DNA from 4 places in the Mesobacillus sp. LC4 genome. Region 1 is predicted to be linked to each of the others. Evidence: riboswitches for the same ligand, from Rfam matches in the RefSeq annotation. Region 1 holds a riboswitch; each other region holds the start of a gene.
The links. Region 1 has a riboswitch for S-adenosylmethionine ahead of AB5I83_RS20615 (methionine ABC transporter ATP-binding protein). Riboswitches for the same ligand answer to the same signal wherever they lie in the genome.
Positions count from the first base shown of each region.

Region 2: linked by a shared signal. The riboswitch ahead of mtnW (2,3-diketo-5-methylthiopentyl-1-phosphate enolase) and the one ahead of AB5I83_RS20615 (methionine ABC transporter ATP-binding protein) in region 1 are both predicted to bind S-adenosylmethionine.
Region 3: linked by a shared signal. The riboswitch ahead of AB5I83_RS11315 (sugar ABC transporter substrate-binding protein) and the one ahead of AB5I83_RS20615 (methionine ABC transporter ATP-binding protein) in region 1 are both predicted to bind S-adenosylmethionine.
Region 4: linked by a shared signal. The riboswitch ahead of AB5I83_RS05760 (methionine biosynthesis PLP-dependent protein) and the one ahead of AB5I83_RS20615 (methionine ABC transporter ATP-binding protein) in region 1 are both predicted to bind S-adenosylmethionine.

Region 1 covers NZ_JBGCUB010000009.1:12,716-17,737, forward strand. Annotated here, with positions in the region: gene AB5I83_RS20600 (ABC transporter ATP-binding protein) at 1-85, opposite strand, end outside; partial or broken gene AB5I83_RS20605 (aldo/keto reductase) at 315-836, opposite strand; gene map (type I methionyl aminopeptidase) at 1,058-1,801, shown strand; SAM riboswitch class I at 1,984-2,087, shown strand; SAM riboswitch class I at 2,179-2,282, shown strand; gene AB5I83_RS20615 (methionine ABC transporter ATP-binding protein) at 2,367-3,398, shown strand; gene AB5I83_RS20620 (methionine ABC transporter permease) at 3,388-4,038, shown strand; gene AB5I83_RS20625 (MetQ/NlpA family ABC transporter substrate-binding protein) at 4,055-4,891, shown strand.
Region 2 covers NZ_JBGCUB010000004.1:386,112-391,133, reverse strand. Annotated here, with positions in the region: gene AB5I83_RS15245 (1,2-dihydroxy-3-keto-5-methylthiopentene dioxygenase) at 125-658, opposite strand; gene AB5I83_RS15240 (methylthioribulose 1-phosphate dehydratase) at 703-1,338, opposite strand; gene AB5I83_RS15235 (2-hydroxy-3-keto-5-methylthiopentenyl-1-phosphate phosphatase) at 1,335-1,997, opposite strand; gene mtnW (2,3-diketo-5-methylthiopentyl-1-phosphate enolase) at 1,994-3,217, opposite strand; SAM riboswitch class I at 3,313-3,419, opposite strand; gene AB5I83_RS15225 (aminotransferase class I/II-fold pyridoxal phosphate-dependent enzyme) at 3,499-4,674, opposite strand; gene AB5I83_RS15220 (carbon-nitrogen family hydrolase) at 4,802-5,022, shown strand, end outside.
Region 3 covers NZ_JBGCUB010000003.1:89,212-94,233, reverse strand. Annotated here, with positions in the region: gene AB5I83_RS11320 (dynamin family protein) at 1-1,475, shown strand, start outside; SAM riboswitch class I at 1,625-1,734, shown strand; gene AB5I83_RS11315 (sugar ABC transporter substrate-binding protein) at 1,839-2,936, shown strand; gene AB5I83_RS11310 (sugar ABC transporter ATP-binding protein) at 3,184-4,683, shown strand; gene AB5I83_RS11305 (ABC transporter permease) at 4,685-5,022, shown strand, end outside.
Region 4 covers NZ_JBGCUB010000001.1:1,120,409-1,125,430, forward strand. Annotated here, with positions in the region: gene AB5I83_RS05755 (M4 family metallopeptidase) at 11-1,639, shown strand; SAM riboswitch class I at 2,484-2,596, shown strand; gene AB5I83_RS05760 (methionine biosynthesis PLP-dependent protein) at 2,756-3,871, shown strand; gene metC (cystathionine beta-lyase) at 3,868-5,022, shown strand, end outside.

The DNA of each region.
Region 1 (5,022 bases):
CCCCTTCTTTAATATGTAAGTTAAAATTATTGACTGCGTAAGTTCCATCATCGTATTTCTTCGATACATTTTCAAAGCTGATCACTTTTTCACCCCTAAATCTCATATTTTCTTATTAATATTGTTAGCACTTTGAGGATTTCTTATTTTTCAGTTACGGGCAGTGCCTCATTTACATACTACCAAAGCAGACTATAATGGTAAAAAGCTAACTCTTATAAGCCCAAGTTCCCTTTACCCTAATGACAAGAAAATCATTCCAATATAAAACAAAGCTGTAAAACCATTTGGCTTTACAGCTTTGTTTGGAGATCTTATTTTAAGATGTCCTCGATCATGTTCAGTTCTGTTTCACTAAAATCAAGACGGTTCAATGCAGCGACATTTTCTTCAATCTGACTGACCTTGCTTGCACCGATAAGCGCTGAGGTGATTTTCTGTTCCCTGAGCACCCAGGCTAATGCCATCTGGGCAAGTGACTGGCCTCGTTCTTGAGCTATTTCGTTTAATTGCCTTACCTTAGTAAGAACTTCTTCAGAAACATCACCCTCATTAAGGAAGCTGTTCGGCTTTAACGCTCTTGAATCTTCCGGAATCCCATTTAAGTATCTATTGGTCAACAACCCTTGAGCCAATGGAACAAATGCGATTGATCCGACACCTTCTTCTTGAAGCAAATCAGTCAGCCCGTCTTCTACCCAGCGGTTAAACATTGAATAAGCAGGCTGGTGGATTAACAAAGGAGTTCCTAGTTCTTTTAAAATCGTGATGGCCTGTTTCGTTTCCTCTACACCATAATTGGACAGACCTGCAAGCAACCCTTTTAACCATCGAATTTTGCTTATGGTACCAATTTTTTAGTTTTTGGGTGATAGAGCAAAATATTGATACCATCATATTGGTATCGTTTTCACGGAAGACAAGAAGATTGTTGCTGTAAGCAGTATCCGGATTCAATCCAGACTGACCACAAACCTAAAGAATGGATTTTCAAGCTTAAAAAGGATAATCTAATCGTAGAGTTTTTTAAATCGATGCTATTGGAAAGGAATAAATTATGATTGCGAAAACAGAAGAAGATTTTAACGGATTAAAAGAAATCGGCAGGATTGTCGGCTTGATTCGCGAAGAATTAGTTGGGAAGACTGCACCTGGAATTACCACGAAAGAGCTCGATGAAATGGCAGGCAGGTTGTTTGAAGAGCATGGCGCTATTTCCGCTCCGAAGGGTGAATACAATTTCCCAGGATATACATGCATCAGTGTGAATGAAGAAGTCGCACACGGGATTCCGGGCAGCCGGGTGATCAAAGAGGGCGATATCGTTAATATCGATGTTTCCGGCTCAAAAAATGGATATTTCGCTGATACTGGCATCTCATTCGTCGTTGGCGAAGGTGATCCGATTTTAACCAAGATTTGCGAAACGGCTGTAGAGGCTTTTGAAGCAGGCTTGAAAAAAGCGAAACCAGGCTCGAAGAAAAGCGGACTTGGCAAAGCAGTTATAGCGACTGCGCGAAAGAACGGACTGACAGTGATCAAAAACCTTACTGGCCACGGGATTGGGCGTACTATCCATGAAGCCCCCGATCACGTTTACAACTATCATGAGCCATGGGATGACGAACTGTTAAAAGAAGGAATGGTCATCGCTTTCGAACCATTCATCTCAACACGCGAAGAAGAAGTCTTCCAAAATGAAAACGACGAATGGACCTATGTAACAGAAAACAGCTTTGTCGCTCAATGCGAGCATACCATCATCCTAACGAAAAATGGACCGATTGTGATTACCCGATAGAGCTCTTTTCCCGATGGAACCCCTTGCTGCTGCAGGGGTTCTATTTTTTTTGGCCGATTCCTTTTATTTAATACTATATTCCTATTTTTCGTATTACTAAAAAAAATACAACAAAAATGATTGACACTTTTTCTTTGACACAGTAAAGTAATAAACAAGATTCACAACTCAATATTCGTTACTTCTTATCAAGAGAGGTTGAGGGACTGGCCCTATGACACCTCGGCAGCGGACTCCTTTGGAGGACTGTGCCAAATCCAGCAAGCATGAGCTTGACAGATAAGAAGAGGCTGACTTTTCATTTGATGTCCTCTTCTTTCTGAAGGGGACTTTTTATTTCCCAAAAATACCCACCCAAAAAATTTCATAAGGATACTTTCTTATCAAGAGAGGCGGAGGGACTGGCCCTTTGATGCCTCGGCAGCGGACTCACAATGAGTACTGTGCCAAATCCAGCAAGCATGAGCTTGGGAGATAAGAAGAGATATTGACCAGCATTCGTTGCGGCATGCCTCTTCCTGTTTCCGGGAAGAGGTTTTTTTATATCCACAAAGGAGGAAGACAGATGATCACATTTGAGCAAGTGGAAAAAGTCTATGAAAGCCGCGGAAATAAGGTAGCGGCATTGAATGGAATTGATTTAGAAATCAAAGAAGGAGAGATATTCGGAGTCATTGGTTTTAGCGGTGCGGGAAAAAGCTCGCTGATCCGCTGTGTGAATTTGTTGGAACGGCCGACATCTGGAAGGGTGATTGTGGATGGCTGCGACATGACTTCCCTGTCTGTAAAAGAAGTGAGAGAGGTTAAAAAGAATATTGGGATGGTATTCCAGCATTTCAATCTTTTAAACTCCAAGACAGTATTTGAAAATGTCGCGATGCCCCTCATTCTCGGTAAGCTTCCGAAGGCGAAAATAAAAGAACGGGTTTATCAGTTGCTCGACTTTGTCGGACTGGTTGATAAAGCAGACAATTATCCAGACCAGCTCTCGGGCGGCCAGAAGCAGCGAATCGGAATTGCCCGGGCTCTGGCAACCCAGCCGAAAATCCTGCTTTGCGATGAAGCGACATCTGCCCTGGACCCGCAGACAACCAGCTCGATCCTACAGCTTTTGAAAAAAATCAATAAGGAGTACAACATAACGATTTTAATCATTACCCATGAAATGTCCGTCATCAGGGAAATTTGTGACAGAGTTGCTGTCATCGAGGATGGAAGAATCATCGAGGAAGATACTGTCTTCAGTGTTTTTTCAGCTCCTAAAACAGAAACGGCAAGAAATTTCGTCAGCACCATCATGAATGACAGCATTCCTGATTCCGTGTACAAGATTATTGAAGAAAATTCAGGACTGCATAAGGTATTCCGGATCAACTTTGTAGGCCAGTCAGCCGGTCAGCCGCTTCTGTCCCAGCTTTCAAAGAAATTCGATATCAACGTCAATGTTCTTTTCGGCAATATCACAGAACTTCAAGGAATCCCATTCGGAAACCTGATTGTCGAGTTACAGGGCCGTGATAAAGAAATTCTGAGAGCCCTTAATTTTATCGATCAGCAAAAAGTAAGCATAAAGGAAGTGACAGCACATGCTAGTTAATTCAGAGCAAATTATTCAGGCCTTAATCGAAACACTGCAAATGGTTGCGTTCTCCCTCCTGTTTTCGGCAGTCCTCGGAGTGCCGCTGGGAATCGCGCTTGTGGTCACCAGGAAAGGCCATTTACTTGAAAACGCCCCTGTCTTCAATGTACTAAATAGTCTAATCAACGTCTTTCGCTCAGTGCCATTCATTATCCTGCTGGTCGCAATCATCCCGCTGACCCGGCTGATTGTTGGTACGTCAATTGGTACAGCAGCGGCTGTAGTTCCACTAGTCTTCTATGCCGGTCCGTATATTGCTAGATTGGTAGAGAACTCCCTCCTGGAAGTGGACCCCGGAGTGATTGAGGCAGCTGAATCAATGGGTGCCACACCATGGCAGATTGTTTTCAAATTTATTCTTCCCGAAGCGATGAGCTCGCTGATCCTTGCTTTTACGATTGCGACGGTTGGATTGATCGGTGCATCAGCAATGGCCGGCGCAATCGGCGGCGGCGGCCTGGGCGACTTGGCAATTACATATGGTTATCAGCGCTTTGATACCCAGACAATGTTCATCACAGTTGGCATCTTGATTGTAATGGTTCAGGGACTTCAATCCCTTGGAAATATATCAGCTAAAAAAATCAGAAGAAGATAACCAGGAGGAAAATAAAATGAAAAAACTACTATTACTATTGATTGTACTTAGTCTGGCTTTAATCAGCACCGCATGCTCAAGCTCTTCATCATCAGCTAAAAGCGGCGAAACCGTCAAAGTGAAACTTGGCGTCAGCGGAACCGATCACCGAGTCTGGGATTTTGTTGCCAAAAAAGCAGAAAAAGAAGGAATTGAAGTCGAAATCGTCACTTTTTCTGATTATGTTCAGCCGAACCTGGCACTTGCAGAGGGTGAACTGGATGCAAACTCATTCCAGACGGTTTCCTATTTCGACGCTTTTATCAAGGAACATAATCTTGACCTTGTACCAATCGCTACCACACAGATTGCACCAATGGGTCTCTATTCAGATAAATACAAAGACGTGAAAGACATCCCTGAGGGTGGAAAGATTGCTCTTGCAAACGAAGCTACGAATATGGGAAGAGGACTTCTTTTACTCCAGGAAGCAGGTTTGATCAAGCTTGAGGACGGCTTCGATGGGATTGGTTCACTAGATAAAATCGTTGAGAATCCGAAGAATATTGAACTTGTGACGCTTGTTGCCGGCCAGACTCCAAGAGTGATGCCGGATGTAGCAGCATCCATCATCAACAACGGAATCGCAGTCGATGCAGGACTTACACCAAAGAAGGATGCGATTTTCCTTGAGAGTGCAACTGCCACTCCATACATCAACATCATCGCTGTCCGCGAAGAAGATAAAAGTAATAAAACTTTGAAAAGATTAGCTGAACTTTACCAGCAGGATGACACAAAGGAGTTCATCGAGAAGGAATATAAAGGTAATACGCTTCCTACTTTTGTGCCGCTTAGTGAGATTGGCTGGTAATAAGACATCTGTCCAATCCTATGACCATAGTTTCGAGAACTTCCCTTTTACGGTCACATTTCCAATCGTTTTGCGACCGAATACTCTTAACATCGAGCGATTTACGATGACTATGTGGCCCTTTCAGTCCT
Region 2 (5,022 bases), on a different contig from region 1:
TAAAATAAATAGATTACTTGAAGAATTATGGCAAATGCCTAGATGAATGTAAATAGATTCGCAAAATAAGACAATATTCACGGATGAAAAAATTTTCTTCGACAAAATTTGCCCTTCACCTTGATTACTGGCTGACTTTTTCCTCTTCGTAAATAGGAACCCAACCTTCAGTTGTAACGAAAATTCTAACTGCAACTACCTGGCGATCATCCTGAAGCGTAAAGTAATGACGTGTATTTTCAGGAACTGAGATCAAGTCTCCTGGATTCAGGAACACTTCAAAAAATTCTCCGTCCTTACCCTGAATAACAAATACTCCATGCCCGCTGACAATGAATCTTACCTCATCATCTGTATGGTGGTGTTCCTGCTTGAAATTCGCCAAAAGCTGATCAAGATTCGGTGTATTGCCGGAAAGCGAAATGACGTCTTGAGCTTTGTAGCCTCTGCGTTCAGAGATATCTTTAATCTCCTCACTGAAGGCTTCGAGGATTTCCTGTTTTTCTTCATCTGTTAACAAGAATTTTTCTTGAAGATTTGCAGGCAATTTATTGATCTCCCATTTTTCATAGATGACTTCCTGCTCGTTCAGAAATGCTTCGACCTGCTGTTCATCAAGTATTCTTTCCTGTGTGTTTTGCTTTACGATAAATGCCATGTGAATCTCTCCCTTAGTTTTAATGGTATTTGCTAAATGATTCGTTAAACGACCTTGAACAATTGGAATGGCTTGTGTTCGAGCAGCCTTAACTGATAGCGGAATAAAAATTCGGTAGCCTCAAGAATTTTCTTTGCTTCAAATGCATTCCTGCCCCACACAGTAATCCCATGGTTACGGATCAAAACAGCACCTGTATCTCCTTTAACATGCTCTGAAAATGCTTTGGCCAAGGTTGGTATATGTGCATAATTCGGAATAATCGGAATCTTGAGGACGGCATCTTCCTCCCAGATATTAAATGCCTTAATCAGTTCCTGCCCCTGGAATTGCACCTCGCCTCTGTCTCCATAGACCTCAGAAATGACATTATTATCAATGGTATGGACATGAAGGCTGCAGCCAGCGTTTGTCTTTTTGTATACCTCAACATGGAGGAGTGTCTCAGCAGATGGCTTTAAATATGTTTCTTCAACCGGACGGCCGAATTGGTCAACAAGCAAAAAGTCTTCATCTGTCCGTTTCCGCTTATCTTTCCCGCTCGCCGTTACAAGGAATTGCACCGGGTCGTTGTTCACTTTAATTGCCAGGTTGCCGCTCGTTCCCATGAACCAATCACGATCTGCCAGTTCTGCCTTTACGTCGGCCAGTTCTTCCCACTTACTTTCTAATGAGCTCATCCTCTCACCCCTGTCTCAGTTTTAAGTGCATCTATACAGTCATAAAACGTTTCGAATGGTCTATGTTCAATCTTCCATTCTTCGCATTTATCCTTTAAATAGTCTCTGGCAAGCACAAGATCGGCTTGTTTTGCAGCTTCCAAATCTGTTACGGAATCACCGATGACTATTTTATAGGCGCTCTTTTTTTCCAGCTTTCTCATGATGGATGGTTTGCAGCAGCCGCAATCATTTGAACATTGATCATCGCAGCTGTTTGGCCATTCTATTTTTATCGTACTTCCTGTAAAATCCGAACTATTGCAATACACTCCAGCGAGCGGTCCGAATTTTTGAATGATAGGTTCTATGAAAAAATCTATCCCTCCGCTGACGATATAAACAGGTATACCTTCCTCATGGGCATAATCAAGAAACTCTTGAAATCCCGGGCGGATCCTGGCGTTCTGTACAGCAAACTGAATGATTTCTTCCTTCTTCGAAACAGGTAGGAGAGAAAACATTTTCCCTACTCCCTCCCTGATCGAAATCCTGCGGCCCAGCACTGCTTCTTTAATTTCATCCCAGCCATCCGAACCGAATTCATTCATGATGGCTATGATATTGTCCTTTTCTGTTACTGTTCCGTCAAAGTCGCAAAATATCACAGGCTGACTCACTTTGCCACCGCCTCTGATGAACCCCACAGGCGTATAGCTGTTTTCAACTCAGCATGATCCAGAGCCCCTTCTTCAAGGCTTTTTCCCTGAAGTACGGTTTCAATCGCCTGTCTGAATGCCTTGCCTCCACCCTGTGCTCCACCAGGATGACCATGAACGCCTCCGCCTGCATTTATGATAGAATCAACTCCGAAATCTTTAACCAATTGCGGCACCATTCCAGGATGTATGCCTGCTGATGGAACCGGGAAGGTCCTTTCGTATTGATCCTCAGCAGTCAGTGCCTCAGCAATTGATATCGCCTGCTGCTTTTCAAGTGCCACACTTCCATATGGTGACGGGAAAAGCGAGAAGTCTGCTCCGGCATAGCGGAGTAATTTACCCAGAAGCAATGAATGGGAAAAGCCATATTCATCAGCCGATGTCAGCGCCCCACTCACAGCTGGGTGAGCCATGATCGGAATCCCGATTTCATCATCTTCCCTAAGTTCCTGCAAGACATCCAGGCCATAGGCGAACACATTGAACAATAACGCGTCTGCTCCGAGTTCTGCCGCTTTTCTCGCTTTGTCCTTCAAGTGTGAAGTCCTTCCTGTCAGATTGGCCGCATATAAGGTCCTATGTCCAGTAGATTCATAGACTTCTTCAAGAACTTTTTTACCAAGAGTGATCCTCTTTGCAAAAGGTGTATATTCGTTTTCAAACAGGATCTCGTCGTCCTTGATCAGGTCAACTCCTCCAAGGCTTTGTTCTTTAAGTTGTTTTAGCAGGAAATCCATATCACGTCCGATAACACCTTTGAAGATGCTCATAAGCAATGGACGGTCATAAACACCAAGCTTCCTCCTGATTCCTTCGATTCCGAAGCGAGGACCTGGGAAGTGTTTCTTTAATTCTTCATCAAATTCGAGATCGACAAGTTTCACTTTGCCATCAAGCGAGAGTTTTCCAAAAACAGTTGTCAAAATGGCTGGCAGGTCGGGTGAAAAATTGAGGGCAGGATAGGCGACTTTGATTGTTGCCACTGTTTCTGAATTATGGTCCAGGCTCGAGCCTTCTACAGAAACCACTCTTCCCTTATGTTTTTTTAATTGTTTTTGGTCCAGTTCCGGCAGGTCAGTCCAGGATCCCACTGTCAAGCCGAGCGCGATTCCCTCTGCTTTTTTCTGCGGGTTATGTTTGGCGTCATGGACTATGTAAGTCGCTGTAATTTCACTCATGAAGATCAATCCCTTCGATACTTATTGAACCCAGTTGTATTTGGGCATTAAAAAAACCTCTTCACAAAGAAGAGGTTAGAAAATACACTAAACTCTTCTCATCTTTCAGCTTTCGCTGCAAGAATTAGCACCGTGCCCAGCTTACGCTGGATCGGTTGCCGGGCTTCATCGGGCTCGTCCCTCCGCCTGCTCTTGATAAGAAAATAATTTAATCAAGTTATTTAATTGGTTAAAGTAAATTTGTTAATTAGGATTATGTCAGGTTCATAAAACAATGTCAACTATTTTTTGAATATTTCCAAGCTTTCAATTCTGCTGACTGCTTCCTGCAGTCTCTCTGCCGAAGTCAGCAGGCCCACCCGCACAAAACCTTCTCCATAGCCACCGAATCCTACACCGGGGGCAACTGCTATATGTGCTTTTTCCAGTAAGAAATCCGCAAACTCAACCGAAGTAAATGGTTCTGGAACCTTCAGCCACGCAAAAAATGAGCCCTTTGGAGCAGTCACCTGCCAGCCTATCTTTGTCAGGCCGTCAATAAGTACGTTTCTTCGGGTTTCATATAGATTGTTTAGCTCGGCAACACACTCCTGCGGTCCCAGCAATGCTTCTGCAGCCGCTTCCTGCACTGCACCAAACAAGCTGACATACATATGGTCCTGCAGCAAGTTGATTGCGGCAATCACACTCTTGTTTCCTGCAGCAAAACCAACACGCCATCCAGCCATATTATAAGTTTTTGACAGAGTATAAATTTCGATTCCTACGTCTTTTGCGCCTTCAGACTGTAAAAAGCTTTGTGGGCGGTTCCCGTCAAAGCCAATTCCACCATAAGCAAAATCGTGAACGACACAAATCTGATTCTCTCGTGCAAGCTCGATTGTTTCATCAAAAAATTGTTTATCGGCAACTGCCCCTGTGGGATTATTAGGATAGTTAAGGAACATCAGCTTGGCTTTATCCAATTGCTCGGCAGCTAACTCTTCATAATCAGGCATAAAGTCATTCTCTTCCCGGAGTGGCATTGTCACCATCTTTGCCCTGGCCAGCTCGACTCCCGACCAGTAGTCAGGATAGCCGGGATCTGGAACGAGAATCGTGTCCCCAGGATTCAACAGACATTGAGGAATTTCTACCAGGCCAGCCTTGCCCCCGAAAAGGATGGCAATTTCTTCTTCCGGATCAAGGTCGACTCCGTACTCCCTTTTATAAAATGTCGCTGCAGCTACTCGTAACGAACGCTGTCCTCTGAAAGGAGAATACTTATGGTTCGCTGGATTCTCTCCAGCTTGCTTCAGTTTTTCAACAATATGCTGTGGTGTCGGTTGGTCAGGGTTTCCCTGGCCAAGATTGATGATGTCTGCCCCTTTTTCTGTATAAGCGCCCACCTTTTGCACCAGAGAAGCAAAAAACTGCTTGGGCAGGCTCTTTAGTAAATCTGACTGTGGAAATTCCATTTTCTCACCTGCTTAGGATTTAAATGATTATTTTAAAATTTTAATTTGAAATTCTAGTCACAAATGATATAACGTAAATAGTAACTTGTAAAGAAATAATTTTCAGAATTTATGGCGGTGATGAATGATGAAGTTTAAAATAGCTTGCTTGCAAATGGATATTGCGTTTGGAGATCCTGCGAAAAACTACAAACATGCAGCACAACTGATTGAACAGGCAAATGGACAAAAACCCGATATGATAGTCCTTCCTGAACTATGGACGACCGGCTATGATCTCGATAATTTAAAGACCACAGCTGAAGAAGAAGCACAAGCAGCCAAAGAGTTTTTAAAGGATGCAGCGTT
Region 3 (5,022 bases), on a different contig from region 1:
TTAACGATACGGCAGTCCGCCAAATCACGGATCTCGAGGACTTCAAGGAATCCGCCGGAGTTCGCCGCCAGAACCATAAAAAGGAAACGATCATTGACTTCAGAGCTCAGTTCCCATTCCTGCACGACCATCAGTTGGCGCTAATTGATTCTCCAGGAATCAATCGTAATAACTATGACAATCATCCGTTGTACAATTACTTGAGGTTTGCTGACAGCCTATTATTCGTGCTTAACGCAAATGACCCTTTTACGGAAAAAGAAAGGGAAATCCTCACGAAAATATCCGAGTACTTCCCGCAGCTTCCTATTCACTTCCTGTTGAATAAAATAGATGCTGTCTACAGTCAGCAAGAGGCAATAGAAGTATTCGACCAAACATCAGCGGAAATCAGCCAATACTATCCTGAAGCAAAGATGTTCGCTTTCTCAGCTACTTATGATAAAGGCAAGCAGTTGAGAGATTTCTCTGATTTTATCAAAGCAAACAGAAGCACAGTAGACTTCGATCAGGAGCGCACAGCAAAACTGCAATTCTTTGTGAGAAGGGCGATCACGTATTTGCTTGATAAACGGATTGAAATTGAAAATGACCATATGGAAACAATCAGCTGGAACGAAGAGATGGTAAGCAAGCTGAATGGTGCGATCAATCAACTGGGTGACATCGAGGAAGAGAAATCGAAATCCATTCAGAAGTCATACCGTAAAATCAAGGACGAAACCCGTACGGAAATCATTGAAAAAATTCCGGAAATCCTGCGGAGTTGTTCTGAATTGGTAACAGAGGACAGCGATTTCGGAAAAATCCATACTGAAATGGATGAAGCGATGAACAAGAAGATAAGAGAATATCTTGATGAAACACTGTTGCCGAAATTCCATGAGGATTTGCAAGGATGGATTCAGCATTCGAAGGACGAATTCGATCATAGCCAAAACTATTTGAATGAAATGGCTGACGGTTTTAACTCGATGTATGGAGATGAACGGATCAGCCTGGACTGCGATTTCAGGGTACTTGATGATTGGCGCCGCGATGCAAATCGGATGACGAACGGCGTTCACTATGAAAAAATCAACATCATGAACCGCTCGACACCGCAGCAATTCTTCCTGAAGAGCGCAGGCAAGCTGCTAGGCGTGCTGCCGCAAAACAATGCGATGCTTTATAACCGATATAAAACCTATCTGGAGACAGAAGATTATTATGAGATCGGCGTGACCACCGCGAAAAGATTCCTGCAGCAATTCGAGATTTTTGAAAAATCGATTGAACGCGACGTGAACCTGTTCTTCAAAAATCCATTCAACGTACTAGAAAAAGCAGTAGAAGATGCCAATTCCGAAATTGGTTATGGCAAGACCGAGCTTGAAAAAATGAGAATCAACCCAGAGCTGTACCGCGACCCATTGACACTGTACGAAGTGAAGCTTCGCCAGTTTGAATGGATGACCGCTGCAGGGAGAGGTTAATTGAAAAAGGAAGATTCCGATTGGAGTCTTCCTTTTTGCTTGGTGTGAAAAAAGAATAAAATTAAATTTTCGAAATAATATTGACAATATGAGTATAGGAGTTTAAAGTAAAATTTATCGATTTGCAACATTAACTCAATAAAGAAATTCTCTTATCAAGAGTGGCAGAGGGACTGGCCCTATGACGCCCAGCAACCGTTCCAATTGGAATTGGTGCTAAATCCTGCAAAACAATTTTTTTTGTTTTGAAAGATAAGAGAGGAATCCGACCTTTGCATTTTTACTGCGTTTGAAACCTCTCTTTTCTGGAGAGGTTTTTTTATTTGTGTTAGACAGGCAGATCAATCAAAGGGGGAAATTCAGATGAAAAAAGGAATGAAAAAAGTATTTTTAGGTGCAGTTGCTTCTGCATTGCTGCTGACAGGCTGTGGCGGGGGAGAGACGAAGACGGCCTCTGGTCCTGTTGAGGGAGTTCCGGAGCGATTTGCCAAAGGTGAGGAAGTCAAAATTAAAGTGATCCGCAAGATCGGCGGAGACGACCATACTGCACAATTTTTAGCCGGAGCAAAAGCAGAAGGAGAAGCTCTTGGCTTCAAGGTAGATGTTTTTACTGCGAATGGAGATACAGCAAAATTCCATGACGCGATTAACCAAGGGCTGCAGCAGGATTATGATGGATTCATCATCTCGCATGGTGACGATGCGGCAACAGTAGATGATGTGAAAAAGTTAGTGGATGAGGGCAAAAGTGTCGTGACTTTTGATTCGAATCCAGACCTTGCTCAGGTAGAAGGTGTCACTCTTACTTCCCAGGACGATGAAGCCCTCGCCACACAGGCGCTGGACCAGCTTGTGAAAGACCAAAATGGCGAAGCAAATATCGTTTATCTATGGGTAGATGGCTTCCCGCCGATGGTCAGAAGAAATAAAGTTTACCAGGAAACCTTAAAGGCGAATCCGGGAATCAAAGAAGTTGAGAGATTCGGAGTGGCCGCCGCTGATACAAGCGTCCAGACGCAGAACGCTGTTGCAGCCATGCTGAATAAGCATCCAAAAGGAGAAATTGACGCGATTTTCGCAACTTGGGACGCGTTTGCGATCGGTGCAGCACGTGCCATCAAGGAAGCGGGCCGCGATGAAATCAAGATTTACGGAATTGATGTATCCAATGCTGACCTGCAGGAAATCCAGGGAGATGGAAGCTCATGGAAATACACGGCCGCTGTTGATCCAAAGCTGATTGGGGAAGTGAATATGAGATTGCTTGCGAAAAAGCTTGCAGGTGAAGAAACTCCAGCAAGCTACGACTTAGAAGCATCACTGATTTCCCAGGAAGAGCTCCAGCAGTCAAAAGAGCCGGTGAACATGGCGAATTTAGCTGAAATCATCGAAGGCTGGGGCAAATCGGATGCATTTTTGGAAGACTGGATGGAGAAATTGAAGGATCATTATAAGAAATAACTATTGAAATGGTTGGTTGAGAAGTTTTTATAGCTGAAAAAAATATTATATAGCGACTTTCTCGATTATATAGCGACTTTTCCAATAATATAGCGACTTTTCAATATATATAGCGAGAATTTCACTTTTATAGCGAATTGGAAATTCCGCACGATTTTTTCCAGTTTACACTCAAACAAAACAAAACAGACACTCTCAAACTTACGAGAGTGTCTGCTTTGCAGAATGATAGAGAGGAGGCCCGGGGATGAAACTTCAAATGAAAAACATCAGTATTGACTTTCCGGGAGTGCGTGCGCTGAATGAGGTGGATTTCAGCACAGAAACGGGCAGCATCCATGCGTTGATTGGTGCTAATGGCGCTGGCAAATCCACATTAATGAAGGTGCTTTCTGGAGCCCACGACCATTTCACCGGTGAAATCCAGCTTGATGGCAGGAAGGTGGAAATCCGCAAGCCGGCAGATGCGCAGAAACTTGGAATCCAGACCGTTTACCAGGAGGTTGATACAGCCATCATCCCATCCCTGACAGTTGCTGAAAATATCATGCTTAATCACACAGTGCAGGCAGCAGAAAATAAACACTGGGTAAATTGGAAGCAGCTTTTCAAACAGGCAACTGAAATTCTTTCCAGCATGAACCTTCACATTCCTGTGAAAAAACTTGCCGGGGAGCTCACGCTTGCTGAGAAGCAGCTTGTGCTGATCGCCAGAGCGACTTCAAGCAATTGCTCCTTCCTCATCCTTGATGAACCAACTGCTCCGCTCAGTCATACCGAAACATCCGAACTGTTCAGGATCACGAGGGAACTGGCTGAGAGGAATGTGGGCATCATCTTCATCTCCCATCGATTGCCGGAGATCTTTGAGTTATGTGATGAGATTACGGTCATGCGAAATGGGGAGCTGGTCGTGAAAAAGGCTATTCCTGAAGTCGGCACCCACCAGGTGATTGAATACATGCTCGGCCGGAAACTGGAAGACCAATTCCCGGCGAGGGTCAGCACATTCGGGGAGCCCCTGCTGGAAGTCGAAGGCCTATCAGATCATGGAGGCAAAGTGAAAAATACTTCCCTTCATTTAAAAACAGGGGAAATTGTCGGGATAGCCGGCCTCGTCGGAGCGGGGAAGACCGAGCTGTGCAAATCATTGTTTGGTGCTGCACCGACAAAGAGTGGAACCGTAAAGTTAAAAGGAGAAAACCTGAAACTGACAAGTCCTCATGCAGCTGTAAAAAGCGGCCTGGCCCTTGTGCCAGAAGAGCGGCGCAAGGAAGGTGTGCTTGTCGCAGAATCGGTTACCGCGAATCTTACAGCTGTCAATCTTAAGAGATTCTCAAAATATTTCAGTTTTATCGACCGGCGGGCTGAGAAAAAAACTTCACAGGAATACATAAAGGCTCTCGGCATCAAGACTTCCTCAGTAAATGCGAGGGTCGAAAACCTCTCAGGCGGGAACCAGCAGAAGGTGGCGATTGGCAGGTGGCTGATTGCCGATGCGGACGTGTATATCTTTGATGAACCAACCAAGGGCGTGGATGTAGGTGCGAAACGGGATATTTTTGAGCTGATTGCCCAGCTTGCAGCTCGAGGGAAGGGTATCATTTATGCCTCCTCGGAGCTGTCAGAAATCGTCGGCATCACGAATCGAGTTTACGTGCTCTATGACGGTGAACCTGTCAAGGAGCTGGTAACCAACGAAACAACAGAAGAAGAACTTTTATTTTATTCAACAGGAGGAAGGTAGGATGGAAGCGAAACTCCCATTGCAGCAAGAGCCAACGCCGAAAAAGACATTCGAACTGTTCCAGTTCCTATATAAATATGGGACGATATTGACCATCTTTGTCCTGGTCGCAATCTTCGCGGCAGCAAATCCTTCTTTTATCAACGGAGATAATGTCATCAATATCCTGCGCTCGATTTCAATTGTGACGATCATCGCGGTCGGGATCACCATCTCGCTGACTGTGGATGGTTTTGATTTATCTGTCGGCTCAGTAGCATCACTATCCAACGCCATCGTCATCTCGATGTTTGTCTGGTTTTCGCAGAATACTTTAATTGCGGTATTATCAGCGATCGC
Region 4 (5,022 bases), on a different contig from region 1:
AGGAGTTTATTTGAAAAAGAAAGTAGTTTCCTTAAGTTTAACGGCAAGTTTGGCATTAAGCGGATTGGTTGCGGCGACAGGCTTTGCGGCCCCGACGGATTCAGCTTCAAAAAAGTTCACAAAAAGCCATGGCGCTCCTGAATTTGTTGCCGGTAAGCTGACAAACCCATCCCAAAAAGCAGCAAAGGACGTTGTTCTTGGCTACTTGAAAACTTCAAAAGGAAAATACAGCCTGGGCACAAATGATAGTTTCGTCGTTAAATCGCAGGAAGCAGATAAACTAGGTGGAGATGTAGTCCGCCTGCAACAGGTGTATAATGGTGTCCCTGTCTGGGGAGCAACACAGTCTGCAAGAGTGGATGAAACAGGAGTTCTTAAAGTCTTCAGCGGGACGGTCAGCAAAGGGCTTGATAACAAACTTGTGAAGGCATCCAATAAAAAATCCCAAAGAGACGCCATCTCTGTTGCTGAAGGCGACTTAGGCTTTAAGCCTGATTATGAAGTAGCTCCATCCGCTGAACTGGTTGTTTATCCTGGTGAGGAGCAAGCAGTATACGCTTACCATGTCACGTTGAACTTCCTAAGTCCTGAACCGGGTAATTACCAGTATTTTGTCAACGCAACAACTGGGGAGATCATCAATAAATACAATGCCCTACACACTGCAGGGAAAACCAATCCTTCTTTAAGTGGAACAAACACTGTTGGATCTGGTGTAGGAGTTCTTGGAGACACGAAATCATTGAATACTCTTCTTTCAAGCGGCTCTTATTATTTGCAGGATAATACAAGAGGGAATGGAGTATTCACATACGATGCAAAGAATCGCCAGAGAACGCCAGGTTCCCTCTGGGTGGATGCTGATAATAATTTGAACGCTTCTTATGACGGTGCAGCTGTAGATGCTCACTACTATGCAGGACTGACTTATGATTACTATAAAGACACTTATGGTCGCAATTCATATGACAATAAAGGCGCAGCATTGAAATCTACTGTCCATTATGGCAGAAGTTATAACAATGCTTTCTGGAATGGCCAGCAGATGGTTTATGGTGACGGAGATGGAACTACATTCATCCCGCTTTCCGGCGGTCTTGATGTTGTGGCGCATGAGCTGACCCACGCTGTAACTGATTTTAGTTCAGACCTTGTTTACCAGTATGAATCAGGTGCTTTGAACGAGGCGATTTCTGATATCTTCGGTACGCTTGCTGAATTCCATGACAACAATAATCCTGATTTTGAAATCGGTGAAGATATCTACACACCAAATAAAGCCGGCGATGCCCTTCGTTCCATGAGTGACCCTGCTAAATACGGCGATCCAGATCACTATTCTGTTCGTTACACTGGCACGTCCGATAATGGTGGAGTCCATATCAACAGCGGAATCATCAATAAAGCTGCCTACCTGCTGAGCGAAGGCGGTTCACATTATGGAGTATCCGTACCAGGAATCGGTACAGAAAAATTGGGTGCGATCTTCTATAGAGCAAACACAGTCTATTTCACATCTTCCACTAACTTCAGCCAGGCACGAGCCGGAGCTGTACAAGCAGCAAAAGATCTTTACGGATCCACTTCCGCAGAAGTAAATGCTGTCAATAAAGCTTTTGATGCTGTAGGAGTATATTAATAGGTAAATATTTAAGGCAGACTGGCTCATCTTTTAGAGATGAGCTAGTTTTTTCATTCTGTTCTTTTGTTAATTGGCTTTCTGCTGGAATAAGTGCTGGGCTGTTCTTGACAGGTTCGCCTCCTTTAACTGAGAAGCTGTCAAAAAAACAAAGTATTCTTGACAGGTTTGCCCCGATAAGCTGAAAAGCTGTCATAAAAACAACGTATTCTTGACAGGTTTGCCCCGATAAGCTGAAAAGCTGTCAAAAAAACAACGTATTCTTGACAGGTTTGCCCCAATCAACTTAAAAGCTGTCAAAAAAACAGCAGATTCTTGACAGGTTTGCCTCTATAAGCCGAAAAGCTGTCAAAAAAACAGCAGATTCTTGACAGGTTTGCCCCGATAAGCTGAAAAGCTGTCAAAAAAACAACGTATTCTTGACAGGTTTGCCCCGATCAACTTAAAAGCTGTCAAAAAAACAGCAGATTCTTGACAGGTTTGCGTCCATAAACTGAAAAGCTGTCAAAAAAACATCCTATTCTTGACAGGTTCGCCTCCATAAGCTGAAAAGCTGTCAAAAAAACATCCTATTCTTGACAGGTTCGCCTCCATAAGCTGAAAAGTTGTCAAAAAAACAACGTATTCTTGACAGGGTTATGCCTTTAATCTGAAAACCTATCATAATAACATCAGATTCATGACAGCAGTAGCCCCCTTATCCCCCAGAATCTATCAAAAACAAATTAATTCGCACACCCACCATGATTTTTTACCTATTTACTTCACCGCTTTAATTTAATGATTGACATTCATCCTTAACAGCTGTAATATTTAGAGAAATTTAATAATTCAATAATATGAAATCTTATCCAGAGAAGCTGAGGGTCCTGGCCCAATGAAGCTTCAGCAACCTTCAACCTTGTTTGTTGAAAAGGTGCTAATTCCAGCAAGTTTTTTTAACTTGGCAGATAAGAAGAATGGCTATCATCTGTAAAAGTCTTCTTCTTAAGAAGGCTTTTTTTGTTTTATTAAGGACTTCCCGCATTGTTTTCTGGAGCTTATGTGGAACCTGTCTGTTTTAAACCGAAGGTAAAACAAAAATTGCCCTCCACTACATCTTTAGGAGTGAGTCTATTGGCAGAAATCGATACAAAGCTTGCACAGCTTGGAAACAGGAGTGAAACAATAACAGGAGCCGTCAATCCACCAATCTATTTGACGACAGCCTATCGGCACGAAGGGATTGGCCAGTCCAGCGGCTATGATTATGTCCGCACCGGCAATCCTACTCGTGAAATTCTTGAGAAGGCGATCGCAGACCTGGAGGAGGGTGATCGCGGCTTTGCCTGCAGCTCCGGAATGGCAGCAATCTGGACCGTTCTTTCACTATTCGAGCACGGAGATGAATGGATTGTCTCTAAGGATTTATATGGAGGCACTTATCGTCTTCTCGAACAAGGTTTCAAAAAATGGGGATTACACAGTACTTATTCTGACATGTCTGATCTAAGCGAAATCAAAACGGCCATAACCCAAAAGACGAAGGCTCTTTTTGTAGAGACGCCGACGAATCCGCTGATGGAACAAGCAGATATTGAAGCAATTGCCAAGATTGCTAAAGAGAACGGTATTCTTCTGATTGTTGATAATACCTTCTACACTCCCCTGCTGCAAAAACCATTGACTTTAGGTGCCGATATCGTCATTCACAGTGCAACTAAATATCTTGGAGGGCATAATGACGTGCTTGCAGGCCTGATCGTGGCAAAGGGTGAGCATCTATGTGAATCCCTCTTCCTCCATCATAATGGCGGTGGAGCGGTCTTAAGTCCATTCGACTCCTGGCTGCTGATCCGTGGTATGAAGACATTGTCATTAAGAATGGAACGCCATGAGAAAAATGCCAGTGAATTGGTCGGTTATTTACAGCATCATCCTGCAGTGAAGGATGTCCTTTATCCCGGAAGAGGCGGAATGATTTCTTTCAGGGTACATTCACCTGCCATGGTCAATCCATTTTTACAAAGTCTATCAGTCATCACGTTTGCTGAAAGTCTTGGCGGAGTTGAAAGCTTTATTACCTATCCTGCAACACAGACACATGCTGACATCCCGGCAGAAATACGAGAAAAAACGGGTGTTTGTGAAAGGCTGCTGCGGTTCTCGGTGGGAATCGAAAATGTGGAGGATTTGAAATCTGACTTGGATCATTCATTCAATAAAGCACGCCAGGAGGTTGAAGTTTTATGAGCCATCCATATACTTTCGAAACCCAGCTTCTGCATAACAAGCATAAATTTGACCCTGCAACCGGTGGAGTGAGTGTGCCCATCCAGCATGCCTCTACCTTCCATCAGCTCTCGGCAGACAAGTTCGGGAAATATGATTATAGCCGCAGCCTTAATCCCACCAGAGAGGCGCTTGAGGACATTATCGCCGAGCTTGAAGGGGGTATCCGGGGTTTTGCTTTTTCTTCTGGAATGGCAGCAATTTCAACGGCATTTTTGCTTCTCTCGCAGGGTGATCATGTGGTCGTCACCGAGGATGTTTATGGCGGGACATACCGGATGGTGACACTGGTGTTGAACCGTTTTGGTATTGAGCACACTTTTGTCGATATGACCGATCTTGAGGCAGTGGAACAAGCGATCAGGCCAAACACAGCCCTGCTATATGCAGAAACGCCTTCCAACCCCCTGTTAAAAGTAACGGATATTGCCGCGATCAGCGAAATAGCGAAGAGTCACGGTGCCCTAACCTTTGTTGATAACACTTTCATGACACCCTACTTGCAGCGACCTCTTGAATTCGGAGCTGATATTGTCCTTCACAGCGCTACAAAGTTTTTATCCGGCCACAGTGATACGGTCGCGGGTCTAGCGGTAGTCAAGGATGAAGAACTGGCAAAAAGGCTGTATTCCCTTCAGAACTCATTTGGTGCAGTCTTGGGGGTACAGGATGCATGGCTTGTGATGCGAGGCATGAAGACTCTGTCGGTCAGAATGAATCAGTCTCAGGAAAGCGCCAAGAAAATCGCTGAATTTTTACATAAACAGCCTTTCATCAAGAATGTCTTTTACCCTGGTCTTCTGAACCACCCTAAGTCAGGCATTCAAAAGCAGCAGGCTTCTGGACCCGGAGCTGTATTATCTTTTGAACTTGAGAATGCAAAGCTTTTATCTAGATTTATAGAACAATTGAAACTGCCTGTTTTTGCAGTAAGTCTTGGAGCGGTTGAGTCCATCCTCTCCTACCCCGCAAAAATGTCCCATGCAGCCATGCCGCAGCATGAACGTGAAAGACGCGGAATCAGTGATGGCCTCCTCCGGCTCTCAGTCGGGCTAGAGAGCGCAGAGGACTTGATTGCGGACATTGACCAAGCTTTGAATAGTGCAGGGATT